4 regions of the Neorhizobium sp. USDA 3394 genome follow, and region 1 is predicted to be linked to each of the others. Evidence: predicted binding sites of a transcription regulator. Region 1 holds the regulator's gene; each other region holds the start of a gene.
The links. Region 1 encodes PhoB, which activates phosphate uptake and scavenging genes when phosphate is short. Its sites were predicted from a motif close to TGTCATNNANCTGTCAT; they were not measured.

Region 1 (7,638 bases):
AGCGGGACTACGAGGAGCGCGCCAAGGAACTCGCCGAAGAGATCGTCGAGGAACTGGCCGAGGAACAGGCCGCCACCACCGCCCTCTTCTCCGACAAGGCCGCCGACGAGGCAGCCGCGGCGAAGACCGAAGCCAAGAAGGTCGAAAACGAACGCCGCATGCGCTCGATCGCTCAAGGCTATACGGGCAACATGTGCGGCGAGTGCCAGAACTTCACGATGGTTCGGAATGGGACTTGCGAGAAGTGCGACACGTGCGGTGCGACGAGCGGGTGCAGCTGATTGCTGCAGAAAAAGTGGTCTGCGGAGCCAATGGGTATGTCCCACGGCCATTGGGTCTGTCCCAAATGCCCGGTGAGGCGCTCAAAGCTCCCGACCTAGAGCCGCATCCATAGGCGCAATCCGGGCATCGAAAGATGCCCGGATGATATCAAGTGGAACAAAACAGGATCAATCTTCTGTAGCGACAAGACAGGCAGGGTGGCATGAGCGAGGTTGAGTTCGATGCAGAGCCTGAAGAATCCGACGCGGTCGTGAAGGCGGGCCGTCCGCGACGCCCCTCGACGCCGCCGAACATCAGGGCGATTGTCTGGGCACGGGCTGCGGGACGGTGTCAGTTCCGCGGGTGCAACAAGTTGCTCATCGGAGATCTTGTCTCGGGCAAGTCCGACCTCAACGCTTCCTACATCGCCCACATCGTCGCCGACTCGGTGGATGGCCCGCGGGGTCACAAGTCGCTGTCGTCAGAGCTTTCGACCCGTCCAGGCAACCTCATGCTGATGTGCGATCCGCATCATCGCCTCATCGATGGCCCGGCAACTCGACACGAGTATCCAAATAAGATTGAATTGGACTTCGCTATCCAACTCCAGGAACAGAGCAAGTGGTGCTGGGCGGCGACGGCCTCAAGCATCTCGCATCACTACGAACCGAACGCCTCCCGCAGTCAGAACGAGATAGTTGGACGGGCGCTCAAAATTCCCCCGCCATGGATTCCCGATGAATCCTGGAATCAGCCCGCCCCTATGATGACCGGGCTCCGTATTGTGCGTTGCGACGCCGGCACTCAATGTGACACGGCGAGTTTCGGCGTATCCTGAAGGAGCTTGATAAGAACAACCCGATTGTGTCCAGATCGAATGGCCGACTAAGGAAGGCCACGCGGTGGTGATCACCGGAGGCTGGATCGCGGAGGATGGGTCAGAACACTACATCGTAGGCGATCCCGGATTTGGAGATTCGTTTCCGGTTCCGGGTGACGAACTTCAATTGGATTACCTAGAATACAAGGGGAAGTGGGTGCAGACCTATTTCGTCCGAGCGCCATATTGAATGGGTGCCCCCGATCGAAACGAGAGACGTTGACATGCCCTTGGCAATACGGAATGCGCCATCTTCCATCGACGAAAAGTTCGCTCGCGGCATAAACATCCTTGCGGGCAGCCCCGGGCACGATAGCAAGAACACCAGCTATAGTCACATCGGGCCATTCCCGAAACGGGTGCTAGCTTCGTTGCCACGTACGGCTGCCGACCTGGATTCCGCGGCCGGCTCCGGATGGCAATATCTCGTCAATGATGCCCAAGGGTACGGTGTCGTCGACATCAGTAACAAGCCCAACGGAACCTACAGCGCCTTTCGGCGGGGCGATTTTGCCGCTGCCTATCATGAAGCTCTCGCTCTCATCGATTACCACGTCTCCGGCACCGAGGAAGTGTTCGAGCTGGAAGTCATCGAAATTCCTACTGAATTCACATGCGTGATTACGCTCAGGGGACAGGAGTTGGAATTCTATCCTGCCTACCTCAGGGGAAGACGTTTGGTTCCGGATCGAAGGACGTTAGAGGAATTTCAGGCGCTCGCGTCAGGTGCTTCCTATCAGAGCAGCTCCAGGCCATCGCCGATCTGACCTCCGATCACACGCAGGAGGCTGGCTGCGACCGATCGATCGGATGAACGCTGTCCGCGTCTGGATGGAACAAGGCGACCAGCACGGACTTTCACCGCGGCGAGCGCTCTTGCTGCTCATTATAAAGCCATCCGCTCCTCCTCTCGCCCTCTTGGCCTTCCAACCGTGGGAATCACTATCTTCGCATTTGGTCACATCGAAAAAGGAGACCCAGATGTACGGGTTCGACATTCCGAACATGACCTGCGGCCACTGTGCGGGTACGGTCAAAAAGGCGATCGAAGGAGCGGATCCAGCCACCTCGTCGATTATTGACCTCGGCACGAAGAAGGCCAGTGTCGAAACCACTGTGTCGCCGGAGGCGATAGCCGCTGCCATCATCGAGGCGGGGTATGCGACGACCTACAAATCTGTATGAAAGTCCCGGGGCCGTCCTTGGGGCGGCCCTATGTCTTCCGGTAGCCGCGTAGCACAGCATAGCCTCGAACCTGATCGGGTGTGAGTATCCCCATTGTCTCGATATGCACCGAAAGATGGATGTAGCGTAGGCGGCCACGGGATTGTTCTGCGTCCGACAGGGCCTTTGCGAGGTCTCCGGGATTCACGTCCGGCCGCCTGAACAGGGCATCCACCGCCCGCTCAGCCTCCAGATACCTCCCGCCCTCGGCCACAGCTTCGCGCTTCATCCGCTCGAAAAGATCCTCGATCCTCGTGAGCTGGATTTCGGTCAGTGACAGATCTCGTGCGAGATCCAGCACATGGCGCGGTCCGGGAACGCCATTGAGTTCGGCAGGCTTGGCCAGTCCCCAGCCTCCACCCCGCTCAAGTTCGAGGATGTCATCGGCGGAAAGGGAAGTAACCGCCCTCTCCTCCTGGCCTACGTAAGGTGATTGATGTCCACTATGGGCATCCTGCGGTAGGGCAGCAGACGGCAACAGCAGCAGTATGAGAGCGAGGTATCTGGTCATCGGGATTCCTTTTCGGTGTGTATCCACATTGCACGTCCATCCGGAACCATGACATGATCGCTGTCATGTCAGATCTGATTTCAAGCCTCCGCGGAATGGCAAGCGCCATGCGCAGTTTCGATGCCGGGCAATACCCGTTCAGGCAGGAGGACGAGGTCGAGGTTCTGCACGTGGTCGATGCAGGTTCGTTTCATCTCGTCCGTCACCAGGCCGATGGGGGAATGGCCGTCCTCCAGAGGGCGGCTGCGGGGTCTATCCTGGCCGAGGCTTCGATATTCTCCGACCGCTATCACTGCGGTGGCGTTGCCACGGCGGCGGCGAAAACCGCAGTGATCCCGGTCACGTCAGTCAAAGAGCGGCTTCGTGTGGATATTGATTTCTCGCACCAGTGGACACTTCATCTCGCGCGCGAACTTCATGCCAGTAGGAAGCGGGCGGAGATAATGTCGCTGAAGACCGTGAAAGCGAGGCTCGAAGCCTGGATATCCTGGAACGGTGGGTTCCCCTCGAAGGGCATGTGGAAGCAGATCGCGGAAGAGATCGGAGTCTCTCCCGAGGCATTGTACCGGGAGATTGCACGCCGGAGATCGTAGCCAGGTCTTGCGGACGGTGCGGAAGGACATATGGCAGGGCGAAACAAGATCTACCGGGGCGATCCAAGGATCGTAACTTAGTTTCCTATTGCGCCCGGTTGAAGCGCCCTGTCAGAAATGTTCCGGAGCCAAGGCGGCTAGTCCTCCATGTCCTCTACGCGGGACGCATCGGTGAAGCTTATGCTCTGCACCACGCTGCCCGAGACGGGGAGACAGGGATGTGGATATTCACCGCTTAGTCACCAGCACTCCGGGCGCGGCGTCGGAGAACCGGACCAACCGGCGAAGGCATATCTGAAGGTGATTGCGGTCGACCCGCAAGGTACGGCGGAGGCGTTGGCAAAAGGCGCTGCATAGTTCCAATAGCTGGCGAATGCTGCTTCGCCAGCCTCCATGGCAATGATCCGCCGGGTCGCCATCAGCCGGTCAGGATAAAGATTGGCCCCAAGTCCAAAGAGACGCCTGTCAGAAATCGCCCAATGCGTATCCGGTGCCGCGCACGGTCCGGATCACGTTGTCGGACTTGCCAAGGCTGATGACTTTGCGAAGCCGGCCGATATGGACATCGATCGCGCGCTCATCGACGTTCGTGTCGTCGCCCCACAGGGAAGCCTTGAGCTCCGAGCGTGAATAGACCTTGCCGGGCGTCCGCATCAGGAATTCAAGAAGCTTGAACTCCTTCGGCCCGAGCTTGACCTCGCGCTTCTGCCGGTGAACCCGATGGGCTTCCCGGTCGAGCGTGAGATCGCCCACCTTGAGCATATGGTCCAGGAGGGCGGGGTTGACCCTCCTGAGCAGGTTCTTCACGCGGACGACGAGCTCGACCGGGGAGAATGGCTTCATGAGGCAATCATCGGCACCCGCAGCCAGGGCGACCAGGTGAAGGCCCTCCCCACCCGATGGAACAAGGAGTATGATCGGAAGGCGCGATAGGACCGGATCGAGACGCACTTCGCGGCAGACCTCGAGACCTTGCACACCCGGAAGGTCCGAACTCATGACCAGGATATCCGGCGGAACGGCCTTCAGGCGATTGGAGATCTCGGCACCACTGGCCAGCATCGATACGACGAAGTTGTCGGCCGCGAGGGCTTTCTGCAATATCAGACGAAACGACTCGTCGTCGTCGACCAACAGGACCCGCGCGCTCATCTCGTGGCCACCAACTATGTTTCCATGGAGTATCCGGCACCGCGGACGGTGCGGATTACATCCTGCATGTTGGAGAAGTTGAGTGCCTTGCGAAGTCTTCCCACATGGACGTCGACCGTACGCTCGTCGACATAGATGTCATGGCCCCAGACGCCGTCCAGAAGCTGCGAGCGGGAGAAGACCCGGCCTGGCGCCGCCATCAGGAATTCGAGCAGGCGGAATTCGGTCGGGCCCAGACGCACCTCGCGGCTCTTGCGGTGAACGCGATGGGTTTCCCGATCGAGTTCGATGTCGCCGCAGCGGAGCACGCTGGAGAGCACTTCCGGACGAGCCCGCCGCAGCATGGCCTTGACGCGAGCCATCAGTTCCGGCGTCGAGAACGGCTTCACCACATAGTCGTCGGCACCGGTGGCGAGGCCGCGAACACGTTCGCTCTCCTCGCCGCGGGCCGTCAGCATGATGATCGGCAGGCGCTCCGTTTCCGGGCGCATGCGCAGCCGGCGGCAGAGTTCGATGCCGGAAACGCCGGGTAGCATCCAGTCGAGGATCAGAAGGTCCGGTACCCGTTCCTGAAGCCGGATCTCGGCTTCGTCGCCCCGCAAAACGGTATCGACCTCATAACCCTCGGCTTCCAGATTGTAGCGAAGAAGCACGCTCAGCGCTTCCTCGTCTTCTACGACAGCGATTTTTGGCAGCATTCTTCAGCCTGCTCCGTCAGCATTCCGTCTTATTCGGTGATAGCGCCGAGCGTGTTCGACGAGTCGTCCTTCGGACGATCGCCTTCCGGCTGGGCGCCTGTCGTCATGTAGTAGATGGTCTCGGCGATGTTGGTGGCATGGTCGCCGATACGCTCGATGTTCTTGGCGCAGAACAGCAGATGCGTGCAGGTGGTGATGTTGCGCGGATCCTCCATCATGTAGGTGAGGAGTTCGCGGAACAGCGAAGTGTACATCGCGTCGATTTCCTCGTCGCGGCTGCGGATCGCCTCGGCCTTTTCCGCCGAACGCGTCGCGTAGACGTCGAGGACGTCCTTGAGCTGCACGAGGGCGAGATCGGAGAGATGCTCCAGGCCGCGGGCGAGCTTGCGCGGAACGCCGGTGCCCTGAACCGCGATGACGCGCTTGGCGGTGTTCTTGCCAAGGTCGCCGACGCGCTCCAGATCGGAGGCGATGCGCAGCGAACCGACGATCTCGCGAAGGTCGGCTGCAACCGGCTGGCGACGGGCGATCGTGACGATCGCCTTGTCGCCGATCTCGCGCTCGGCGTGATCGAGGATCACGTCGTCGGAGATGACCTTCTGCGCGAGTGCGGCGTCGGAATTGACCAGCGCCCGCACGGCGTCCGAGCACATCTGCTCGGCGAGGCCGCCCATTTCGGAGATGCGGCGGCTCAGGTATTTCAGTTCGTCGTCATAGGCCGACAGGATATGGGTCGATGCCATCTTCTAGTCCTCAAAATTGATTTTCAGGCGGCACTTTCGGCTGGATCAGCCGAAACGGCCCATGATGTAATCCTGGGTGCGCTGATCGTCGGGATTGGTGAACATCTTGTCGGTGTCGTTCTCCTCGACGAGCTGGCCGAGATGGAACATGGCGGTGCGCTGCGACACGCGGGCAGCCTGCTGCATCGAATGCGTCACGATGACGATCGTGTAGTTGGCTCGCAGTTCATGGATGAGTTCTTCAACCTTGGCGGTCGCGATCGGGTCGAGCGCCGAGCAGGGTTCGTCCATGAGGATGACTTCCGGCGACACGGCGATCGCACGGGCGATGCACAGACGCTGCTGCTGGCCGCCGGAAAGCCCGGTGCCGGATTCATGCAGGCGATCCTTGACTTCGCCCCAGAGGCCGGCGCGCTGCAGGCTCGCCTCGACGATCTGGTCCATGTCGGCCTTGTTCTTGGAAAGGCCATGGATGCGCGGACCATAGGAGATGTTCTCGTAGATGGTCTTCGGGAACGGGTTCGGCTTCTGGAAAACCATGCCGACGCGAGCGCGAAGTTCGACGACGTCGATCGCCTGGTCATAGATATCGTCCGCGTCGAGAGTGATCTTGCCGGTAACGCGGCAATTCTCGATCGTGTCGTTCATGCGGTTGAGGCAGCGCAGGAAGGTGGACTTGCCGCAGCCGGAAGGACCGATGAGAGCCGTCACAGTGTTTTCGCGGACGTTAAGGTTCACGTCGAAAAGCGCACGCTTTTCACCGTAATACACCGAAACGTCCTTGCCGATCATCTTGTGGGAAGCATCGCTCATCTTTTGGTCCAGCGCCTTTTCAACTGCCGATTCTGACATCATATTCATTGTCATACTCCTTCTACCAGCGCCGCTCGAAGCGACGCCGCAAGAGAATTGCGCCAACATTCATTAGGATGAGGAACAGGAGCAGGATGATGATTGCTCCCGAGGTACGCTCGACGAACGCGCGTTCCGCTTCGTTCGCCCACATGTAGATCTGCACCGGCAGCGCCGTAGACGGGTCGAGCGGCGTTGTCGGATAGTTGGCGACGAAGGCCACCATGCCGATCAGGAGCAGCGGCGCGGTTTCGCCGAGGGCGTGGGCCAGGCCGATGATCGTGCCGGTCAGGATGCCGGGCATGGCAAGCGGCAGGACATGGTGGAAGATCGTCTGCATCTTCGATGCGCCGAGCCCGAGGGCGGCAGCGCGGATCGATGGCGGCACGGCCTTCAGTGCCGCGCGGGTCGCGATGATGATCGTCGGCAGCGTCATGAGGGTGAGCACCAGACCGCCGACGAAGGAGGCGGAACGCGGCAAGCCCATGAAGTTGACGAAGACCGCCAGACCGAGAAGACCGTAGACGATCGAGGGAACGGCCGCCAGGTTGTTGATGTTCACCTCGATCAGGTCGGTGAACTTGTTCTTCGGGGCGAACTCCTCGAGATATATCGAGGCCGCGACGCCGATCGGCAGCGCCAGGACAAGCACGATCAGCATCATGTAGAACGAGCCGATGAGCGCGACGCCGACACCGGCCGCTTCCGGACGGCTCGATGCGCC
Region 2 (7,638 bases), 180 kb from region 1:
TCATGACGGCCGACGAAGCCCAGGATTGGGGTGTCATCGACAAGATCCTGACATCGCGTCAGGAAATGGAAGGTGGCTCCGGAGACTGAGTCTGATTGCGGGACCTGTGCACCTCACCCCGATGTGAGCAAAAAGGGGTTTCAAGTCGCACGGAAAGCGCTATTAGTACTTATTAATGCTGTGGTGAACTTTTATGACATAGCATTCGTTTCTTAGGGGTTTCGTTGCCGCTGATCCCGCATGGTGTGCGCAGGATCGGTAGAGTACCCTTAAGGCAAGGCAGGCGCGCAAGGCCCGTCGGGCGCGCGCCGGCAAGCGGTAGAGTGGACCGCGCCCGTTTTGACGAGAGTGCGGAGTGCTGGAAGGAAAGTGATATGAGCAAAGTCAGCGGCAGCAACGGCGGCGACTCCAAGAATACCCTGTATTGCTCTTTCTGCGGAAAGAGCCAGCACGAAGTCCGGAAGCTGATTGCCGGGCCGACCGTATTCATCTGCGATGAATGCGTCGAACTGTGCATGGACATCATCCGCGAAGAGAACAAGACCTCGATGGTCAAGTCCCGCGACGGCGTGCCCACGCCTCAGGACATCATCAAGGTCCTCGACGAATACGTCATCGGCCAGAAGCAGGCAAAGCGCATTCTGTCGGTCGCGGTGCATAACCATTACAAGCGCCTGGCGCACGCCTCCAAGGGCGGAGACGTCGAGCTTGCGAAGTCGAACATCATGCTGGTCGGCCCGACGGGCTGCGGCAAGACCTATCTTGCCCAGACGCTCGCCCGCATCATCGACGTTCCCTTCACGATGGCCGATGCCACGACGCTGACCGAAGCCGGCTATGTCGGCGAGGACGTCGAAAACATCATCCTGAAGCTTCTGCAGTCTGCGGATTACAATGTCGAACGCGCCCAGCGCGGCATCGTCTACATCGACGAAGTCGACAAGATCTCCCGCAAGTCCGACAACCCGTCCATCACCCGCGACGTGTCGGGCGAGGGCGTGCAGCAGGCGCTTCTGAAGATCATGGAAGGCACGGTTGCCTCGGTTCCGCCGCAGGGCGGCCGCAAGCATCCGCAGCAGGAATTCCTGCAGGTCGACACGACGAACATCCTGTTCATCTGCGGCGGCGCCTTTGCAGGCCTCGACAAGATCATCTCGGCCCGCGGCGAAAAGACCTCGATCGGCTTCGGCGCCTCCGTGAAGTCTGCGGAAGACCGTCGCGTCGGCGAAGTGCTGCGCGAACTGGAGCCGGAAGATCTCGTGAAGTTCGGCCTCATTCCGGAATTCATCGGTCGTCTGCCGGTTCTGGCGACCCTCGAGGACCTCGACGAGGACGCGCTGATCCAGATCCTGTCCGAGCCGAAGAATGCGCTGATCAAGCAGTACCAGCGCTTGTTCGAGATGGAAGACGTCGATCTGACCTTCCACGAGGATGCGCTGCGCGAGATCGCCAAGCGGGCGATCACCCGCAAGACCGGCGCCCGCGGGCTGCGCTCGATCATGGAGAAGATCCTTCTCGACACCATGTTCGAACTGCCGACGCTCGAAGGCGTGCGTGAAGTGGTCATCTCGGACGACGTCGTGCGTGGAAACGCCCGGCCGCTCTACATCTATGCCGACCGGCAGGATGAAAAGGCGAACGTTTCGGCCTGATCCGTCTGTGTTCCGGATCGCACCATGGAGAGGCCCTATCGGGGCCTCTTTTTTATGTTGGTGGATAGCCTTGCTTATTTCGATTTTTCCACCATTTTTGTCTCGCGAAGAATTGCACCATATTCGTCTTGCATTAGAGACGTTGCGGGAAGATCATCGATGTTCGGGCTGCTTCGCCTGCATGTGATCGCAGGTTGGCCGTTCCGGTGAGTCGCGTCCCGTGTCCTTGGCGTTTCGCGTGGCGTAATGTGCGCACGCTTTGTAATACCCCTGTCACAATCCCATGCGGCGGCGGCCTTGCAAGGCTTGAAATCAAATTTCGAAAACTCCACTTTGGGCGAGAGTGAAGTGCCCGGGTGATTTGCCCGGGACGTATCCCGGAAACGGGACGATGGAAAGGAAATGAAATGACGAATTCAACGTCTGCGACGCCTGGTAGCGAAACCTATCCGGTGCTGCCGCTGCGCGACATTGTGGTCTTTCCGCATATGATCGTGCCTTTGTTCGTCGGACGGGAGAAGTCTATTCGCGCGCTCGAAGAGGTGATGGGTTCCGACAAGCAGATCATGCTAGTCACCCAGATCAACGCCGGCGACGACGATCCCGAACCCTCGGCAATCTACAAGGTCGGCACCGTCGCCAACGTGCTGCAGCTCCTGAAGCTGCCCGACGGCACCGTCAAGGTTCTGGTCGAAGGCCGCTCGCGCGCCAAGATCGACGGCTATACCGATCGTGAAGAGTTCTACGAGGCGACGGCGAGCGTTCTTGCCGAACCCGACGAGGATGCGGTCGAGGTCGAAGCCCTGTCGCGCTCCGTGGTTTCCGAGTTCGAAAACTACGTGAAGCTCAACAAGAAGATCTCGCCGGAAGTGGTGGGCGCCGCAAGCCAGATCGAGGACTATTCGAAGCTGGCCGATACGGTCGCTTCGCATCTGTCGATCAAGATCACCGAAAAGCAGGAAATGCTGGAAACGGTTTCCGTCAAGCTCCGCCTCGAAAAGGCGCTCGGCTTCATGGAAGGCGAGATTTCCGTCCTGCAGGTGGAAAAGCGTATCCGCTCGCGTGTCAAACGCCAGATGGAGAAGACCCAGCGCGAGTACTACCTCAACGAACAGATGAAGGCGATCCAGAAGGAGCTCGGTGACGGCGAGGAAGGCCGCGACGAGATGGCCGAGCTGGAAGAGCGCATCTCCAAGACGAAGCTGTCCAAGGAAGCCAAGGAAAAGGCCGATGCCGAGCTGAAGAAGCTCAAGCAGATGAGCCCGATGTCGGCGGAAGCCACCGTCGTGCGCAACTACCTCGACTGGCTGCTGGGCATTCCGTGGGGCAAGAAGTCGAAGGTCAAGGCCGACCTCAACAATGCCGAGAAGATCCTCGAAGCGGATCACTTCGGCCTCGACAAGGTCAAGGAACGCATCGTCGAATATCTCGCCGTGCAGGCCCGCGCGACCAAGCTCAAGGGCCCGATCCTGTGCCTCGTCGGCCCTCCGGGCGTCGGCAAGACCTCGCTCGCCCAGTCGATCGCCAAGGCGACCGGCCGCGAATACGTGCGCATGGCTCTCGGCGGCGTCCGTGACGAAGCCGAAATCCGCGGTCACCGCCGCACCTATATCGGCTCGATGCCCGGCAAGGTCATCCAGTCGATGAAGAAGGCCAAGAAGTCCAACCCGCTCTTCCTGCTCGACGAAATCGACAAGATGGGCATGGATTTCCGCGGCGATCCGTCCTCGGCCCTGCTCGAAGTGCTGGATCCGGCGCAGAACTCGACCTTCATGGACCACTACCTGGAAGTCGAATACGACCTGTCCGACGTGATGTTCATCACCACGGCGAACACGCTGAACATCCCGGCGCCGCTGATGGACCGTATGGAAATCATCCGCATCGCCGGTTACACCGAGGATGAGAAGCGCGAGATCGCCAAGCGTCACCTTCTGCCGAAGGCGATCAAGGAACATGCCCTGCAGCCGAACGAATTCTCGATCACCGACGATGCCCTGATGGCGATCAGCCAGCAGTACACGCGGGAAGCCGGTGTTCGTAGCTACGAGCGCGAGCTGATGAAGCTCGCCCGCAAGGCCGTCACCGAGATCATCAAGGGCAAGACCAAGTCGGTTGCGATCACCGCGGCCAACATCTCCGACTACCTCGGCGTTCCGCGGTTCCGCCATGGCGAAGCCGAGGGCGAGGATCAGGTCGGCGTGGTCACGGGTCTCGCATGGACGGAAGTCGGCGGCGAGCTGCTGACGATCGAAGGCGTGATGATGCCGGGCAAGGGCCGCATGACGGTCACCGGCAACCTCAAGGAAGTCATGAAGGAATCCATCTCGGCGGCGGCATCCTATGTCCGCAGCAGGGCCGTGGATTTCGGCATCGAACCGCCGCGCTTCGACAAGTCGGACATCCACGTCCACGTTCCCGAAGGGGCGACCCCGAAGGACGGCCCGTCGGCCGGTGTCGGCATGGCAACCGCGATCGTCTCGATCATGACCGGCATTCCCGTTCGTAAGGACGTGGCGATGACGGGCGAGATCACCCTTCGCGGCCGCGTTCTGCCGATCGGCGGCCTCAAGGAAAAGCTGCTTGCCGCCCTTCGCGGCAACATCAAGACCGTTCTGATCCCGGAAGAAAACGCCAAGGATCTGGCCGAGATTCCGGACAACGTGAAGAACAACATGGAGATCATTCCGGTTTCCCGCATGGGCGAGGTGATCCGTCACGCGCTTGTCCGTCAGCCGGAAGCGATCGAATGGGACGGTACGGTGGAAACCCCGCTGATCACCACGGTCGAAGGTGTGGACGACGCAGGCGTGACCATAGCGCACTGATCGATAGCCTTTTGGGTTATGCCAAATTGGCACCAGCAATGAAAAAAGCCGGCACAACGCCGGCTTTTTTTGTGAAAAATAACGCGTACCCCTTGTTTTTCAGGCGATTGCGGAGCTTTTGGGTTGCCACGGGCGGGCTCCTGACTATTGTCTGCCCCGATTACATGAGTCGTTCCAAAACCGTTTGAAAGGGGTGGAAACATGAATAAGAATGAGTTGGTATCCGCAGTGGCCGAGAAGGCCGGCCTCTCCAAGGCTGATGCCGCATCCGCTGTAGACGCCGTTTTTGAGACCGTACAGGCTGAACTGAAGAAGGGCGGCGACATCCGTCTTGCCGGTTTCGGCAGCTTCTCCGTTTCCCGTCGCGAAGCGTCCAAGGGTCGTAATCCCTCGACCGGCGCTGAAGTCGACATCCCGGCACGTAACGTGCCGAAGTTCTCGGCCGGCAAGGGCCTGAAGGACGCAGTCAACAGCTAACGCGCTGCCTTTAAGGCATCCTGTTGCAGTCTCGCATTTGAAAAGGCCCGGGTTTTTCCCCGGGCCTTTTTTTACGAACAGCTAATCTCCGCCCGCCACGACCCCGGATGCGAAAACTGTCATCCGCCTGTCACGACCGTGGCTCACAAGCCACCTGTGTTTCATGGACAGGAGGGCTTCCCATGACGTTTTCACTTCGTGCCGCGTTGACCGCAGCACTTCTTGCTTCGGTTGCCGTGCCGGCAAGCGCCGAACAGGTTTTCAACCGCATCGCGTCTTTCCCCGTCGCCGCCAATCTTCCCGCCGACAAGGACAAGCTGAGCCCGAGCTCGGCCGAAATCGTCACTGCCAGCGAAGACGGCATGACGCTCATCTATACCGATAGCCCGCTCGGCGCGATCGGCTTCGTCGACATCACCGATCCGAAGGCCCCGAAGCCGCTCGGCGCGCTGACCTTCAAGGGCGAACCGACCTCGGTTGCGTCGGTCGGCAAGAAGGTTCTCGCCGCCGTCAATACCGGCGAAAGCAAGCAGAAGCCGACCGGCATGCTCGCCGTCGTCGACATTGCGACGAAGAAGGTCGACCTGACCTGCGATCTCGGCGGCCAGCCGGATTCGATCGCCGTCTCCAAGGACAAGACCTTTGCCGTGATCGCCATCGAGAACGAGCGCGACGAGGAGGTCAACGATGGCGCCCTCCCGCAGATGCCGGCCGGTGACCTGGTGATCGTCTCCCTGAAGGACGGCACCGCCGACTGCGCCTCGATCAAGCACGTGACGCTGACCGGCCTTGCCGGTGTCGCGCCGGAAGATCCGGAGCCGGAATTCGTCGCCATCAACGACAATGGCGAAATCGCCCTGACGATGCAGGAAAACAACGAGATCGTCATCATCGACGGCAAGACCGGCCAGGTCACCGGGCACTTCTCCGCCGGCAAGGCCGATCTCGAAGGCATCGACAACAAGACCGACGGCCAGCTGTCCTTCACCGGCAAGGCTTCGGCGCTGCGCGAACCTGACGCCGTCAAGTGGCTCGACAACAACCGTCTCGTCGTCGCCAACGAAGGCGACTGGAAGGGCGGCTCGCGCGGCTTCACCATCTTCGACCGCACCGGCAAGGTTCTCTACGAATCAGGCGCCTCGCTGGAGCGCGCGGTTGCCCGCCTTGGCCATTTCCCGGAAAAGCGCGCGCGCTCGAAGGGCATCGAGGTCGAAGGCATGGAAGCTGCGACCTTCAACGGCCAGAAGTATCTCTTCCTGCTCGCCGAACGCGCCTCTGTTGTCGCCGTCTACAAGGATACCGGCGCCGAACCGCAACTCATGCAGATCCTGCCGTCGGGCATCTCGCCGGAAGGTGCCGTCGCCATTCCTGGCCGCAATCTGTTTGTGACCGCCAACGAAGTCGATCTCGGCAAGGACGGCGGCGCCCGTTCGCATGTGATGATCTACGCCCTGGAAGAAGGCGTCGCCAACTATCCGAAGCTCGTCTCCAAGGACCTCGACGGCAACGTGCTCGGCTGGGGCGCTCTCTCGGGCCTCGTCGGTGACACCCAGAAGGACGGCATCCTCTATGCCGTCAGCGACTCGGTCTACAACATGCAGCCGTCGATCTTCACCATCGACACCACCAGAAAGCCCGCTGAAATCACCGGCGTCCTGCGCATCACCCGCGGCGGCCAGCCGGCCCAGAAACTCGACATCGAGGGCATCGCGCTCGACGGCAAGGGCGGTTTCTGGCTGGCGTCGGAAGGCGACTCCGCCAAGCTGACCGGTCACGGCCTCTACAATGTCGACGCCAAGGGCGAGATCAAGGCAGAGATCGGCCTGCCCGCAGACCTGCTCGCCGGCGAGACCCGCTTCGGTTTCGAAGGCGTGACGACGGTCGGATCAGGCGACGACATGGTTCTGTGGATGGCGATGCAGCGCGAGTGGAAGGACGACCCGAAGGGCACCGTCAAGCTCGTCTCCTACAAGCCGAAGTCCAAGGAATGGGGCGCCGTGCGCTACCCGCTCGAGAAGGCCGGGGCCGGCTGGGTCGGCCTTTCGGAAATCACCGCCCATGGCGATTATGTCTACATCATCGAGCGCGACAACCTGATCGGCGATGCCGCCAAGTTGAAGAAGCTCTATCGGGTGGCGATCGCCGACCTGAAGCCGGCCAAGATCGGCACCGATCTGCCGGTGGTCAAGAAGGAAGAAGCCCACGATTTCATCCCGGATCTGAAGGCTTCGAACGGCTACGTGGTTGACAAGCTGGAAGGCTTCACCTTCGACAAGTCCGGCAAGGCCTTCGCCGTCACCGACAACGACGGCGTCGATGACAGCTCCGGCGAGACGCTGTTCTTCCCGGTCGATCTCAAGGGCACCAACTAAGCCCCTTCAAGGCTGAAGCGGAAAAGGCCGGGTTCTGCCCGGCCTTTTTGTGTAAGGAGATGCGATGGATATTGGCATAGAACTGGCGTCTGCTGCGCACAAACCTCTGCTGAGGGATCTTCTGTCCGAATACCTCGCGGAGTCCGAACGGTATGGCGGCTCCGGCCCCGACTACCCGTATTTCGATGCCTATTGGCTGGAGCCAGAAGGCCGCTGGCCCTATCTCATCCAACGGAACGGCGAATGTATCGGCTTCGCCTTCGTCAATACCTGGTCACCATCCGGCCGAGGCACGGATTTCTCGATCGC
Region 3 (7,638 bases), 1.4 Mb from region 1:
GGATCGCGAAGCGGACGCGCTCCAGCCAGCTGGCGCCCGAAGCGCGCAGGCCCTCGTCCGGCTTCATGTCGGCATTCTCGACCACTTCGAAGAACAGCTTTCCGAGCGCGCCGATGGTATGGACCGACACTGCGATGATCGCCGCGATCGGACCGATCGACAGGATCGCGGCCAAAAGGCCTGCGACGACGATTTCCGGAAAGGCGCGCAGGATTTCCATGATGCGTCTCACCACCCAGCGCGTGAGACCGGCGCCGACGAGATTGGTGGAGGCGAAGAAGCAGAGAAGGAAGGCGCCCGTGGCCCCGAGGATGGTCGAAACGATGGCGATGTTGATGGTGATCGCCAGCTGGTAGAAGAAGTTCGGAATATAGAAACTGTCGGTGATCCAGATACGGTCGCTCGTATAGTCGAACTTGATCGATCCGTCCGCATAGGGCGACGGCAGGTCGAACATGGCGCGGAAGATCTCCAGCGGGCTGTTCGGCACGAAGCTCTTGATGAAATCGAAGAAATACGGAAGGCGTTCGAAGAACTTGCCGGAATTGGCTTCGTTGGCGAAATCCAGCGACGCGCCGAGAACGATCAGGAAAACGACGATCGAGACGACGGTATAGATCCGCCGCGTCCGCACCTGGCTCTGGTAATGGTCGAGGATGGTGCGGGAGCTTTCCTGCAGCCCGCTGAACTGGGCGGGTTCGGCCGCGTGCGCCATTCTAGGGATCCTTGTTGAACGAGCGGCGGCATCGTCATGATGCCGCCGCAGGGTATTGATCAGACGTTGGATCAGCCGCCGATGACAGCCTTACGGGCGTCGATGATGGTCTGGTAGAAGCTCTGGTCGACCGGCGACCAATCAACGTAACCGCCGCCTGTGAAGGACTGGAAGCAGGTCTTGTCGGTCTTTGGCAGTTCGGCGAAGTAGGCGGTGACCTTCTTCTGAAGGTCGGCTGGCAGCTTCTGGGATACCATCAGCGGACCGTTCGGGATCAGCGGCGACTTCCAGACTTCGACGAGGTCGTCCATGTCGATCAGGCCCTTGTTGACCATGATGTGGAGGTTGCCCGAGGAATAACCCTGAGCCCAGTCGCCGGTGCCGGAGCCGAAGGTCGTGCCGACGTCGAACTTCTTGTCGAGAACGCCGAGAACGAGGTTCTCATGGCCGCCGCCGAAACCGGTTTCCGAGAAATACTGCTTGACCGGGGCGCCGACGGCCTTCGGGAGCGAGACGTTCGGGACGAGGTAGCCCGAGGTCGAGTCCGGATCGGCGAAGCCGAGCTTCTTGCCCTTGGCGTCGGCGAGCGTCTTGATGCCCGAATCCTTGCGGGCAACCATGATCGAGTAGTAGCCGGTCGAACCGTCGGCCTGCTTGGTGGTCAGGACCGGGGTAACGGCATTCGGGTCCTTGATGTAGATCGCTGCGTAGGAAGCCGCGCCCATGACGGCGAGGTCGATCGTGCCGCCGAGCAGGCCCTGGATGACGCCGTTATAGTTCGGCGACGGGAAGAGCTTGACTTCGGCAACGCCGGTCGCCTTGGAAAGGCCGGCCTTGACGCATTCGGTGCGGCGGATCTGGTCGGCTTCATTTTCACCGCCGTCGAGGCCGATACGCAGAACCTTGACGTCTTGGGCGAGGGCCTGGCCGGCGAGAGCGGAAATGGCGATCGTCGCCATCAGGATCTTGCGGAATGCAGACATGGAAGTCTCCTTTGGTGATTGGGGTGGTCAACCCGGAAAGGGCGTCAGTCTTCCGGCCGCGGGTCGCAGCCGGAAACGGGTCAGCGCATGGCGGCAGCTTCGGTCACCATGCCGGATGTGTCGATTGCGACCGCAGCCTCGCCGCGGCGGGTGGCTGCAAGGCTGGTCGATGTCATGGTCTCGTCGATCCCGGCGCCATCCTTGTCGGAACCGTAGATTTCGCGCACTGCATTGGCATTGAGTTCCTGCGGCGGACCGTCGAACACGACGCGGCCGCCCGCCATGCCGATGATCCGCTCGCAATAGCTGCGGGCGGTATCGAGCGTATGCAGATTGGTGATGACCGTGATGCCTTCGCGTTCGTTGATGTCGCGCAGCGCATCCATGACGATCTTGGCGTTGAGCGGATCGAGCGAGGCGATCGGCTCGTCGGCAAGCATCATTTTCGGTGCCTGCACCAGCGCCCGGGCAATCGCCACACGCTGCTGCTGGCCGCCCGACAATGTTCCGGCCGCCTGCAGCGCCGTCTGTTCGATGCCGAGCCGCTCGAGCGCCGCCATCGCCATGACGCGCTCGTCACGGCTGAAGATTTTCAAGAGGCTCATCGTCGTCGAGCGGTGATTGAGACGGCCGAGCAGCACGTTGGTCATCACGTCGAGGCGCGGCACCAGGTTGAACTGCTGGAAGATCATCGCGCAGTCGCGCTGCCAGTTGCGCAGTGCCCTGCCCTTGAGGGAGGAGACCTCGGATCCGTTGAAGTGGATGGAGCCGGAACTCGGCTCCTGCAGGCGATTGATCATGCGCAGCAGGGTCGACTTGCCGGCGCCGGAGCGTCCGATGATGCCGACCATCTGGCCCTGGGGAATCTCGACGTTCACGGCGTTCACCGCGATACGGTCGCCGAAACGGCGGGTGATGTCCCTCAACTCGAACTTCATGCTCTCTCGCCAATGCAGCCTTTTTCTGACTGCTCGATTAGCGATGGTTGATGAAGTCTGAATGTCGGTTTTATGTCGGTTTTATTATATTCCGAAAGCGCCTGCCGCGCTTTGGTTACGGGGCATGACGCGACACGAATTCTTCGGCCGAAAGTGCCCGGAAATCGTCGAGAGCTGCCCTCAGCTTCCGGTGGTCCCAATCCCACCAGGCAAGCCGGTCCATCGCGTCGCCGACCGCTTTTGTGAAACGCTCGCGGATGAGTTTTGCCGGCACGCCGCCGACGATCGTATAGGGCGCGACGTCCTTCGACACGACCGCGCCGGCACCGATCACCGCACCGTTGCCGATGGTGACGCCCGGCAGCACGGTGGCGCCATGCCCGATCCAAACGTCGTGGCCGATCGTGACGCGATGGTCGCGCCGCCATTCGAAGAAGCTCTTCTCGTCTTCGGCGTCGTCCCAGTAGCTGGCGGCGCGATAGGTGAAGTGGTGCAGCGTCGCCCGCCATGTCGGATGGTTGGTGGCGTTGATGCGCACGGAAGCCGCCATGTTGACGAACTTGCCGATCGTGGCGCACCAGATCGAGCCGTCCTGCATGATGTAGGAATAGGCGCCGATCTCGGCCTCGCTGATGCGGCAGCGCTCCGAAACTTCCGTGTACGGACCGAGCGTGGAATTGCTGACGTTCGCCGTTTCGTGGATCGCGGGCTGGAGCCCAACCTTGACGCTCATGCTGCGACTGCCTTTCGCGGAGAAAACTGCGAGACGTCGAGAACGCGGTCGGCAACGGCCTCACGCACTTCCTCGTCGTGGAAGATGCCGAGAAGGGCGACGCCTTCCCGCTTCTTGTCAGCGATCATGTCCACCACGACGCGCCGGTTGATCGCGTCGAGCGAAGCGGTCGGCTCGTCGAGGAGCAGGATGCGGTGGCTGGTGATGAAACCGCGGGCGATGTTGACCCGCTGCTGCTCGCCACCCGAAAACGTGGCTGGCGGCAGGCTCCAGAGCTCCCGCGGCAGATTGAGCTTGGCCAGAAGCTCGGCCGCCTTGTCGCGCGCTTCCGCGGCGGCGATGCCGCGGGCGACGAGCGGTTCGGCGACCACGTCAAGCGCGGAGACGCGGGGCACGGTGCGCAGGAACTGGCTGACATAACCGAGCGTATGGCGGCGCACGTCGAGCACGGTGCGCGGATCGGCACGGGCGATATCGACGATCCGGTCCTTGTGATCGACGAGGATCTGCCCGGCGTCGACGGCATAGTTGCCGTAGAGCATCTTGAGGATCGAGCTCTTGCCGATGCCCGACGGGCCGCCGAGCACGACGCATTCGCCGCTCGCGACCGAAAAGTTCACATCGTTGACGACCGGCAGCTTGATGCCGTCGCGCAGATGCATGGTGAAGCTCTTGAAGACCTCGGAAACGACGAGGGGAGTAGCCATGATCGTTTTTCCTCAGACCTGAAGAATGGAAGAGACGAGGAGCTGGGTATAGGGCTCGCGGGGGTCGTCGAGCACCCGATCGGTCAGCCCGTGTTCGATCACATGGCCGTCCTTCATCACCATCATCCGGTGCGAGAGGAGGCGGGCAACCGCGAGGTCGTGGGTGACGACGATCGCCGACAGGCCGAGATCGTTGACGAGGCCGCGCACCAGGTCGAGCAGGCGGGCCTGGACCGAGACGTCGAGGCCACCGGTCGGCTCATCCATGAATACCAGGCGCGGGCCGGTTACCAGGTTGCGGGCGATCTGCAGGCGCTGGCGCATGCCGCCGGAAAAGGCGCGTGGCTGGTCGTCGATGCGGTCGGTGCCGATCTCGACGCGGGTCAGCCAGTCGCTCGCCGTCTCGCGGATCTTGCCGTAATGCCGGTCGCCGACCGCCATCAGCCGCTCGCCGACATTGGCGCCGGCCGAGACCGTCATGCGCAGGCCATCGGCCGGGTTCTGGTGCACGAAGCCCCAGTCGGTGCGCATCAGGAAGCGCCGTTCGGCCTCGCTCATATGGTAGAGGTCGCGGAAATTGCCGTCGCGCATCCGGTATTCGACGCTGCCGGTGGTCGGCATCAGCCGGGTCGACAGGCAGTTGAGCAGCGTCGTCTTGCCCGAACCGGATTCGCCGACGATGGCCAGCACTTCGCCCGGCCAGAGCTCGAAGGAGACGTCCTTGCAGCCGATCCGGCTGCCGTAGAATTTCGAGACGCCGCTGACTTTGAGGAGGGGGGTGTCGGTCATGGCGTGTAGTCCTTGGATGTCGGTGCGTGTGGTTTATTCCTCTCTGTCCTGCCGGACGCCACTGCCTTCGCCGTCATCCTCGGGCTCGACCCGAGGATCCAGGCCATCGCGCTCCATGCGTCGAAATTTGGAGAGCCGCTGCGGCAAAAGAGTGTGGATCCCCGGGTCAAGCCCGGGGATGACGGAAGGTGAAGAGGGGGAGATGTCCGGCAGGACAGAGGGGGGTAAGCCACAACCGCCATCACTCAGCTGCCTCCTTGGCAGGCGCCAGCATGGCGCCGGCATGGCCGTGTTCGCGGCGGCCCTCGCAATTGTCGGTGTCTGAACAGACGAACATGCGACCGCCCTTGTCGTCCAGCACAACCTCGTCGAGATAGACGTTTTCGGCCCCGCAGAGCGCGCAGGGCTTGTCGAACGTCTGGATTTCGAACGGATGATCCTCGAAGTCGAGGCTGACGACGTCCGTATAGGGCGGCACGGCGTAGATGCGCTTCTCGCGGCCGGCGCCGAAGAGCTGCAGCGCCTCCGACCGGTGCATCTTCGGATTGTCGAACTTCGGCGTCGGCGACGGGTCCATCACGTAGCGGCCCGCGACCTTGACCGGATAGGCATAGGTCTTCGAAATCCGGCCGTTATGGGCGATATCCTCGTAGAGTTTCACATGCATGAGGCCGTATTCTTCCAGCGCATGCATCTTGCGGGTCTCGGTCTCGCGCGGCTCGAGGAAGCGCAACGGTTCCGGGATCGGCACCTGGTAGACGAGGATCTGGCCCTCGGCGAGCTTGTGCTCGGGAATGCGGTGGCGGGTCTGGATGATCGTCGCGTCCTTGGTGTGGGTGGTGACGGCGACATTGGCGACCTTCTGGAAGAAGGCGCGGATCGAGACCGCATTGGTCGTGTCGTCGGCGCCCTGGTCGATCACCTTCAGCACGTCTTGCGGGCCGATGATCGCCGCCGTCACCTGCACGCCGCCGGTGCCCCAGCCGTAGGGCATCGGCATCTCGCGGGAGGCGAACGGCACCTGGTAACCGGGGATGGCGATCGCCTTGAGGATCGCGCGGCGGATCATCCGCTTCGTCTGTTCGTCGAGATAGGCGAAGTTGTAAGTGGCGAGGTCCGTCATTTACGGCTACCTTTGAGCAATTGGGAGGGCATTTCATGGAATTCAGTGCCGAGACGCTTTCGAGTATCGTGCTCTTTGGCCTTATCGCGCTCGCGCTGCTCTATCGCGCCATTTTCGGACCGGGAAAGGGCAGCAGCAGTTTTGATGCGGATGGCGGCGATGGAGGAGACGGCGGCGACTGAAGGATGTGCGGCGGTTTCGGTCATTCCGCCGCCTCCCGCAGGTCCTTTCCGGCATTTCTGGCGGCTTCGACATCGGCGCGCATCTTGCGCACAAGCGCAAGCTCGGCCTGGAAGTCGACATAATGCGGCAGCTTCAAATGCTCGACGAAACCGGTCGCCTGGACGTTGTCGGAATGCGAGATCACGAATTCCTCGTCCTGCGCCGGCGCGGTAATGTCCTCGCCGAGCTCTTCGGCGCGCAGGGCGCGATCCACCAGCGACATCGACATCGCCTTGCGCTCGCTCTGGCCGAAGACCAGGCCGTAACCGCGGGTGAACTGCGGCGGCGCCTTGGACGAACCCTTGAACTGGTTGACCATCTGGCATTCGGTGATCCGGATGCGGCCGAGCGAGACGGCAAAGCCGAGTTCGGCGACTTCGATCTCGACTTCTACTTCCCCGATACGGACCTCGCCGACGAACGGATGGTTGCGGCCGTATCCCCGCTGGGTGGAGTAGCCGAGCGCCAGCAGGAAACCCTCGTCGCCGCGGGCGAGCGCCTGCAGGCGCAGATCCCGGCTCATCGGGAACTCCATCGGCTCGCGGGTGAGGTCGCCGGCCTGATGGTCCTCGGAAAACTCCCCATCCGCTTCGATCAGGCCTTCATGGGCGAGAATGTCGGAGACGCGCATGATGTGCTCCTGCGGCGCATCGCGGCGCTCCGGCTCCTCGACCGCCTCGTCGGTGAGCAGAGAAGGATCGAGCAGCCGGTGGGTATAGTCGAACGTCGCCCCGAGAAGCTGCCCGCCCGGCAGGTCCTTGTAGGTCGCCGAAACCCGCCGCTCGACCTTCATGGCAGCCGTATCGACCGGAACGGAAGAGCCGAAGCGCGGCAGAGTGGTGCGATAGGCCCGCAGCAGGAAGATCGCCTCGATCATGTCGCCGCGCGACTGGCGGATCGCAAGCGCTGCGAGCGCCTGGTCATAAAGCGAGGCCTCGGCCATCACGCGGTCCACTGCGAGGCCCAACTGCTCGACGATCTGCTCGATGGTGACGGAGGGAAGCGAGCGATCACCCCGGCGTCGGTCGGCCAGCAGTCTGTGAGCATTGTTGATGGCGGCCTCGCCACCCTTGACGGCAACATACATGGTTCATTCTCCTTGCCATTACCGGCATCCCATCAAGACGCGGGAAGGTTTGGTCGTTCGGCTTCGAAGGTTAAAAAGTCGGTCGACCGTTCATTGGGTGGCGATGCGTACAGTCCGCGGCAGGCACAACAGGTTCTTGCCGGCCGTCAGGATGACGTCGACGCCGCGCGGGAAGAGCGCCCGGTTGTCGGCCCAGAGCCGCAGAAAGACTTCCGGAAGGCCCTTCACCATGACGGTGGTCGCGTGCGGAATGCCAGGACCCGTCAGTGTCAGCGGCAGGCCTTCGCCAAGTGCTGCGACCTCGATCACCAGCGTCGTCGAGCGGTCCGGATATTCCTGCG
Region 4 (7,638 bases), on a different contig from region 1:
ATCCCGCCGAACTCTCCGGTGGCCAGAAGCAACGCGTCGCGATTGCGAGGGCGCTGGCTGCCAATCCGGAGATGATCTTATGCGACGAGCCGACATCGGCCCTTGATCCACTGGTTGCGGAAGGCATCCTGAAACTATTGATGCGGCTGCAGGAAGAGCAGCAGCTTTCCTATATCTTCATCACCCACGACATCGCCATTGTCCGCGCCATTGCGGACTCGGTTGCCGTGATGCATCGGGGCAAATTGGTGCGTTTCGGACCAAAATCGAAAGTACTCGTGCCGCCTTTCGACGATTACACCGAACTCCTGCTGGAGTCCGTGCCCGCGATGGAAATCGGCTGGCTCGAGAAGGTACTCACAAGGCGGAAGATGGCCTGCGCCGAGAATTGACCAGGTGGTCGTTCGAGACCAGCAGGCGTAGTGAAACATGGAATTATACAATGACTGACCGCAGCTTCACTGTCATCGAAAACGAATGGATCATGCTCAAGGACGGAACGCGGCTGGCGGCGCGTATCTGGATGCCTAACAATGCCGAGGCAGACCCCGTGCCGGCGGTGTTTGAATTTCTACCCTACCGCAAGCGCGACGGAACCAGCCTGCGCGACGAATCCACCTATCCCGTCTTTGCGGCAGCCGGCATTGCCGGGGTACGCGTCGATATCAGAGGGTCCGGTGAATCCGACGGCGTTATCGACGGCGAATATACCGAGCTTGAACTCGCCAATGCCTGCGAATTGATAGCCTGGATCGCAGAACAGCCCTGGTCGAACGGCTCCGTCGGCATGATGGGCATCTCCTGGGGCGGCTTCAATTGCCTTCAGGTCGCAGCCCTTCGCCCGCCGGCGCTGAAGGCGGTGATTTCGATTGCCTCCACTGTCGACCGTTACAACGACGATATCCATTACAGGAACGGTTGCCATCTGTCGGCGCAGCTCTCCTGGGCTGCCACCATGCTTGCCTATCAATCCCGTTCACCCGATCCGGCCATCGTCGGTGAGGACTGGCGGGAGATGTGGCTGCGGCGCCTTAAGCAGGAACCCTTCTTCATGGAGGAGTGGCTTCAGCATCAGCGCCGCGACGACTTCTGGCGACATGGGTCGATCTGTGAGGACTTCGACAGCCTCGATATTCCGGCTCTCGTCATTGCCGGCTGGGCGGACGGCTATCGCAACACGCCGTTGCTCGCAGTCGAAGGCCTCGGCGAGAAGGCGAAAGCGCTTGTCGGACCATGGGTCCACAAATATCCGCATCTCGCCTGGCCGAAACCGCGCGCTGACTTCCACGGCGAAGCTATTGCCTGGTGGAATCGCTGGCTGCGAAACGGGGATAATGGTGCGGAGACCATGCCATCCGTGCGCGCCTATATTCTCGATGCAATCAAGCCCGCCACGCGCCGCGATTTCGATCCCGGCTTCTGGATCGCCAAACGGAGTTGGCAGCAGCCTGACTTGCAGTCCTTCTATGTCGAGCAGCTCGGCGTCTTGATGGAAGGCATGCCGATCCCGCACGCGCCGGAGCACCCCGTCTATCTGCGCTCGCCGCTCGACACGGGCACCGCCTCGGGCGAGTGGTTCACGCTGAAGCCGGATGCGGAACTGGCGATCGATCAGCGCGTCGACGACGCCGGGTCGCTGACCTTTCAGACCGCTCCGCTGGCCGACGATCATGATTATCTCGGCCGTCCAGCCGTGACGCTGGCGCTCAGATGCGATGCCGAAACCGCCAATCTCTGCGCAAGGCTTGTCGATATCCATCCGGACGGCACGGCAACCCGTGTTTCCTTCGGCCTGCTCAATCTCGCCCATCGCGATAGCAACGCCGCGCCCGAACCGATGAGCAAGGGTAAACGCACGACTGTGAACCTGTCCCTCGATGCCTGCGGCTACCGTTTTCGCAAGGGGCACCGCATCCGTCTGTCCCTATCGACTGCCTATTGGCCAATGGTTCTGCCGCCTCCGGAAGATCCGGGTCTGACGATCGACATCGCCTCCATCGGCCTTGCCCTGCCAATTCTTGGGGCGCATGAACTCATCGACGTGAAGCAGCCTGACAATCCCGATCCGCTGCCGAAATATATCGAACATGCGCCGGGCTCGACGAAGCGGCAAGTGGTGCGCGATCTCTCGGCCGGCCTTACCCGCTATGAAATCCAGGAGGATACCGGCCTTTTCGAACATCCCGGCACTGGCCTGTCGACGCGGCAGCTGCGCGAGGAAACCTGGTCGATTGCGCCGGATGACCCGCTGTCGATGTCCGGCATCTCGACCTGGACCTGCGACATGCAGCGCCCCGGCTGGTTCGTTCGCACGGTCGCGACCTCATCCATAGCCTGCACGGCAAGGGACTGGATCATCAGCGCCTCGGTCATAGCCTATGAAGGCGAGAACGAGGTCTCACGGAAGATATTCGAAGAGAAGCGCATCCCGCGCGACCTTATGTAAATTAGCGCTGACAGGCAAATCGGCTCGCCGCCGAGGGTCTGTTCACAGGGGCGAGATACCGCGGCATGGATTGCAATTGGCGGGGCAGTCTATCCCGTATCCTAAAATGCTTAACCAGCTTGGGAGGCGCGGGAGCAGCATTGTGATTCCATCCAGACGACCCAGCGCGCGCTTTGCCAAACTGAGGCGCTCCGACAACGAACCCCTCCCCTGACACACGAGATTGAGCGGGCCTGTCATGCCTGTCGCATATCTGTAATACCGTAACCTTAGGTTAGAATGACTCCATACTTGGGGCAAATCCTAACTTAGAGGCGAGCCAATGAACGAGCACAGTTCCCAGAAGATATTCCCAACGACTCAGCTTGAAGACGCGGATGGAGACGGCCACAACACGAGCGTCAACCCGACCATGGGTGAAATCATCGGCAAGCGTTTCTCACGCCGGAATTTTCTGCAGGGCTCGCTCGCCGTCTCGGCGATCGCGGCCACAGTCAGCCCCGTCGCTCTCATGAGCGCCGACGAGGCGCGCGCCCAGAACAAGGGCGGCTCCGCTTTCAAGTTCACCGAAGTGGAAGCCGGCGTTGACGCTAAGCACCACGTCGCAGACGGTTATGACGCCGATATCCTGCTGCGCTGGGGCGATGCCGTGCTGCCCGGCGCACCGGAATTCGATCCGACCAGGCAGACGGCCGATGCCCAGAGCAAGCAGTTCGGCTACAACAACGACTATGTCGGCTACATTCCGCTCGAAGGTTCGACCGAACACGGCCTTCTCGTTGTCAACCACGAATACACCAACCCGCACTTGATGTTCCCGGGCCTCGTCAAGGTCGTGGATGGCAAGATCAAGCAGGGCGCGCTCAGCAAGGAGCAGGTGGATGTCGAAATGGCGGCCCATGGCGGCACCATCGTCGAAATCCGCAAGGTCGGCGGCAAGTGGCAGGTCGTTACCGACGGCAAATACAACCGCCGTATCACGGCCAATACACCGATGGAAATTACCGGCCCGGCCGCCGGCAACGACCGCCTGAAGACCAATGTCGATGCGACCGGCACACGCGCCATCGGCACGATCAACAACTGTGCCGGCGGTGTCACCCCGTGGGGCACCTACATCATGGCGGAAGAGAATTTCCATGGCTATTTCTCCGGCAAGCTGCCGGAAGGTCACAAGGAAACCGCCAACTACAAGCGTTACGGCGTTCCGGAAGGCGGCTACGAATGGGCCAATTTCTACGACCGCTACGATCTTTCCAAGGAGCCGAACGAACCGAACCGCTTCGGCTGGATCGTCGAGGTCGATGTCATGGACCCGGCCTCCACCCCGAAAAAGCGCACCGCGCTCGGCCGCACCAAGCACGAAGGTGCCGAATCGATCGTCGCCAAGAACGGCAAGGTCGTCTTCTATCTCGGTGACGACGAACGGTTCGACTATGTCTACAAGTTCGTGACCGAAGGCACGTTCAACCCGAACGACCGCGCAGCCAACATGAACCTGCTGGACAACGGAACGCTATATGTCGCCAAGTTCAACGAGGACGGCACCATGCAGTGGCTGCCGATGATCCACGGACAGGGGCCGCTGACCGCCGCCAATGGATTTAACAGCCAGGCGGACGTCTTGATCGAGTGTCGGCGCGCGGGCGACGTGCTCGGAGCCACGAAAATGGACCGGCCGGAAGACGTCCAGCCGAACGGCGTCAACGGCAAGGTCTACGTGATGCTGACCAACAACACCCGCCGCAAGGCCGACCAGGTAAATGCCGCCAATCCGCGCGCAGAAAACGCCTTTGGCCACATCATCGAGATCGCCGAAAACGACGGCGATTTCACCGCGACCTCCGGCAAGTGGGAAGTGCTTCTGAAGTGCGGCGATCCTTCCGTTGCGGCGGTCGGCGCGACCTTCTCCACCGAGACCACCAAGAACGGCTGGTTCGGCATGCCGGATAACTGCGCCGTCGATTCCGCCGGCCGGCTCTGGGTCTCGACCGACGGCAACAACAACAAGGCGACCGGCCGAACGGACGGTCTCTGGGCCGTCGATACCGAAGGGGCGGCGCGCGCCACCTCGAAACTGTTCTTCCGCGTGCCGGTCGGCGCCGAAATGTGCGGCCCGCTTTTTACGCCGGATGACGAGACCGCCTTCGTCGCCGTTCAGCATCCTGGCGATGGCGGCGAGGACTGGCCGGGCCATGGTCGTCCGTCCTACTACGAGGACCTTTCCACCCGCTGGCCGGATTTCAAGCCCGACATGCCAGTGCGGCCCGCAGTCGTTGCAATCACCAAGGCGGGTGGCGGCAAGATTGCCGTCTGACGCCATCAGCGCGGTATAGAGCCGCAAAGAGAGCGGCAGCGAGGCTGCCGCCTGGCTGTAAATGCCGGCCGGGGTGAGTGCATCATCCCGGCTGCATCCCGGCAACGGACAACACGTCCCTCCCCTTGCGCCCCAACGATTTCCGTTCCTTGCCTCCGTCCCTCATTTGCCGCGGTATCTGGTGGCTTGGTCGGTCGCAGCCCTGAGCGTGGGTTATCCTGGATAAGGGAAGAGCTGCCGCCACACACTCTGTGCAAGCTGGGGTCGCACAAAGACTGCCAAGGGGGGCCTCGATAGCACCCTTTGCATGAAGCCGTTCGACATTCATATGCCGACCGTCGCAGCTGTTCGCAGTCATACGATGCGGCAGTCTCTCAATGCTTTTTAACCCCGCATGGTACTTAAGCGCTGTGTCGCGGTATCAATCTTCCGGTGAAAAGACGATTGAGATCCCGCTCTTCCGGATCCGCCAGAACTTTGACGAGGTATTCAACCATTTCCGTAAGGGGCTGCCGATAGGTGGTAAGGCGGTAGTTTGGATTGTCCGCCTGGGGCACATCGTCAAAGCCGGTAATGGCGATATCCTTGGGGATTTCCAGTCCCAGCTTGTGCCGAATGACGTCACTTGCCCCCATTGCAAGTGCGTCATTCTCGCAAACGATAACATCCGGCAAGTCTGATGGGCCGCGACGGCTTAACGTTTCCATCGCGATAGTTGCGGCCAGCGCGGGATCATAGGCAGGGACTGTCACCGCCTCGGGTTGGAAGGAGAAATGTTTTCCCCAATATTCGAGGAATGTTTCCTTCCGGAGCAGATGGGCCGAATGGCTTTGCGGCCCTGCAAGGAACAGAGGGCGCCGGTATCCGCGTTGGTGCACGTAACGCGCCAGTTCCGTCATTGCTCCGACATCATCGACCGCGATCGAGATGGTGTTCGGATTTTCCGAACTGCGGGCAAAAACGATCAGCTTGCGGAAGCGTCGAGCCTGGAGCGCGGTTTCCAGTACGTCGTCGTCAAACTGGATGCCGATCAGGATGACCGCGTCGACACGCCGCTGGCTTGCGTTCAGCAGAGCATGGCCAGCATCGTCTCTATCCAGCGTGTTTACCAGCAGGATGTCCCAGCCCTCGCGCCGCAGGATCCGGGTGAGGCGTTCCATCATGACCAGCTTGTGCGGGTTGGCGAAGTCGTCGATCAGCAGCGCCACCAGATTGGATCGGTCCGAGGCGAGGCTTGCGGCACGCAGATCAGGCAGATAGCCGAGGCGCTCTGCCGCAACCATCACCTTCTGGAGGCTTTTCGGCGAGATGGATGCATCTTTGCGGAAGGCGCGATTGACCGTCCAGCGCGACACGCCTGCGGCGATTGCGACATCGTCCGCCGTCACGTTTTCGGCAAAAGGGGGTCTCTTTTCGTTTGGCATTCCGATCTCCCGCCTCTGTTCTGGATTGATTTAGCCTCCATTGATAGCGCCTTTTTCATCTATCCCACCTTTTTTGCTCGCGAGAGCAGATTTTTCTTGCTCGCGCGAGCAAATGTGGAGATAGTCCGTTTCAAGGCGGCGGGAGGCCGCTTTCAGGAGGATATCAGTGCTGAGAATTGGATTGCTGGGTGCCGGCCGCATTGGCCGTGTGCATGCCATTAATATTGCGGGTCATGCCAGGAGCGAACTGGTCGCGGTATCGGACGTCAACGAAGAGGCTGCGCAGTCCCTGGCCAGTTCCTACGGTGCGAAAGCAATAAGTTCCGAGGCGATCCTCAAGGACACCTCGATCGATGCCGTGCTGATCGCGACCTCTACTGATACCCATTCCGACTTGATCGAGAAGGCAGCGAAGGCCGGCAAAGCGGTGCTTTGCGAAAAGCCGGTGGATCTCTCGCTGCAACGAGCCAAGGCATGCCTGGCGGTGGCTTCGGCCACCGGTGTTCCAGTCATGATCGGCTTTAACCGTCGCTTCGACCCGAATTTCGCAAGCATCAAGGCGGCATTGGACGCCGGCGAAATCGGCAAGCCGGAATTGCTTTCGATTACCTCGTTTGACCCGGCGCCCCCACCGGTCAGCTATATAAAGGTGTCTGGCGGGCTGTTTCGCGACATGATGATCCACGACTTCGACATGGCGAATTTCTTGATGGGAGATGCGCCGAAGACCGTTCACGCGGTCGGCACGTCGATTGTCGATCCCGAGATCGGCGCAGCCGGCGACGTCGATACCGCCGTCGTGACGCTGACCTATGCCGACGGGCGCATCGCGGTTATCAAAAACAGCCGTCGCGCCGTCTACGGTTATGACCAGCGCGTCGAATTGCTGGGCGCCGAGGGACTGCTGTCGGCCGCAAACGTACTCGAAAACACGGTGTCAAAGGCGACGACGGCCGGCGTCACAAGTGCCAAGCCGGAGTTCTTTTTCCTCGAGCGCTACATGCGTGCCTATGCCGCGGAATGGGATGCCTTCCTGCGCGCCATTCTCGACGGTGCCCCCATCCCGGTGACACTGGCGGATGGCGTTGCGGCGCTGGCGATGGCCGAGGCTGCGACCCAGTCGGCACGGTCGGGCCAATCGGTCGATCTGGCGCTTTAAGCATTTAGGGCGGTGGCCGGGCCATCGCCCAAGCATTGCCGTGGCACACGGGAGGTGTCGCCACCGGCTTTCGGTTCCGGCCTGCTTGGCCGGAGGAATGGACGTACGGGAGTGACGTTCAAGGGGAACTTAATCGGGAGGTTAGCATGAAGAAATTATTAGCATCCGTTGCCATCGCCGCGGTCGTCGCCATGGCCGGTCCGGCCCTTGCGACCGACATCATCGTCGTGGCTCACGGCCAGGCGAACGATCCGTTCTGGTCGGTGGTGAAAAACGGCGTCGAAAAGGCTGC

Region 2: ACZ9EJ_RS11200 (esterase-like activity of phytase family protein) is a predicted target of PhoB. The motif match lies at 5,075-5,091, and genes of this name have one in related genera.
Region 3: phnC (phosphonate ABC transporter ATP-binding protein) is a predicted target of PhoB. The motif match lies at 2,698-2,714, and genes of this name have one in related genera.
Region 4: ACZ9EJ_RS28840 (PhoX family protein) is a predicted target of PhoB. The motif match lies at 2,690-2,706, and genes of this name have one in related genera.

What each region holds. Positions count from the first base shown of each region.
Region 1 covers NZ_JBWCDU010000001.1:2,151,966-2,159,603, forward strand. Annotated here, with positions in the region: gene ACZ9EJ_RS10275 (vitamin B12-dependent ribonucleotide reductase) at 1-281, shown strand, start outside; gene ACZ9EJ_RS10280 (papain-like cysteine protease family protein) at 485-1,099, shown strand; gene ACZ9EJ_RS10285 (hypothetical protein) at 1,366-1,908, shown strand; gene ACZ9EJ_RS10290 (heavy-metal-associated domain-containing protein) at 2,123-2,326, shown strand; gene ACZ9EJ_RS10295 (hypothetical protein) at 2,355-2,876, opposite strand; gene ACZ9EJ_RS10300 (Crp/Fnr family transcriptional regulator) at 2,930-3,469, shown strand; gene ACZ9EJ_RS10305 (winged helix-turn-helix domain-containing protein) at 3,935-4,621, opposite strand; gene phoB (phosphate regulon transcriptional regulator PhoB) at 4,636-5,319, opposite strand; gene phoU (phosphate signaling complex protein PhoU) at 5,349-6,062, opposite strand; gene pstB (phosphate ABC transporter ATP-binding protein PstB) at 6,108-6,923, opposite strand; gene pstA (phosphate ABC transporter permease PstA) at 6,937-7,638, opposite strand, start outside.
Region 2 covers NZ_JBWCDU010000001.1:2,330,173-2,337,810, reverse strand. Annotated here, with positions in the region: gene clpP (ATP-dependent Clp endopeptidase proteolytic subunit ClpP) at 1-89, shown strand, start outside; gene clpX (ATP-dependent Clp protease ATP-binding subunit ClpX) at 375-1,652, shown strand; gene lon (endopeptidase La) at 2,060-4,480, shown strand; gene hupB (DNA-binding protein HupB) at 4,682-4,957, shown strand; gene ACZ9EJ_RS11200 (esterase-like activity of phytase family protein) at 5,140-7,329, shown strand; gene ACZ9EJ_RS11195 (GNAT family N-acetyltransferase) at 7,394-7,638, shown strand, end outside.
Region 3 covers NZ_JBWCDU010000001.1:3,519,465-3,527,102, reverse strand. Annotated here, with positions in the region: gene phnE (phosphonate ABC transporter, permease protein PhnE) at 1-715, opposite strand, end outside; gene phnD (phosphonate ABC transporter substrate-binding protein) at 787-1,698, opposite strand; gene phnC (phosphonate ABC transporter ATP-binding protein) at 1,779-2,636, opposite strand; gene ACZ9EJ_RS17470 (DapH/DapD/GlmU-related protein) at 2,752-3,369, opposite strand; gene phnL (phosphonate C-P lyase system protein PhnL) at 3,366-4,076, opposite strand; gene phnK (phosphonate C-P lyase system protein PhnK) at 4,089-4,865, opposite strand; gene ACZ9EJ_RS17455 (alpha-D-ribose 1-methylphosphonate 5-phosphate C-P-lyase PhnJ) at 5,107-5,988, opposite strand; gene ACZ9EJ_RS17450 (hypothetical protein) at 5,985-6,194, opposite strand; gene ACZ9EJ_RS17445 (carbon-phosphorus lyase complex subunit) at 6,191-7,297, opposite strand; gene phnH (phosphonate C-P lyase system protein PhnH) at 7,388-7,638, opposite strand, start outside.
Region 4 covers NZ_JBWCDU010000002.1:1,530,484-1,538,121, forward strand. Annotated here, with positions in the region: gene ACZ9EJ_RS28830 (ABC transporter ATP-binding protein) at 1-392, shown strand, start outside; gene ACZ9EJ_RS28835 (CocE/NonD family hydrolase) at 443-2,446, shown strand; gene ACZ9EJ_RS28840 (PhoX family protein) at 2,769-4,763, shown strand; gene ACZ9EJ_RS28845 (LacI family DNA-binding transcriptional regulator) at 5,165-6,187, opposite strand; gene iolG (inositol 2-dehydrogenase) at 6,354-7,346, shown strand; gene ACZ9EJ_RS28855 (sugar ABC transporter substrate-binding protein) at 7,493-7,638, shown strand, end outside.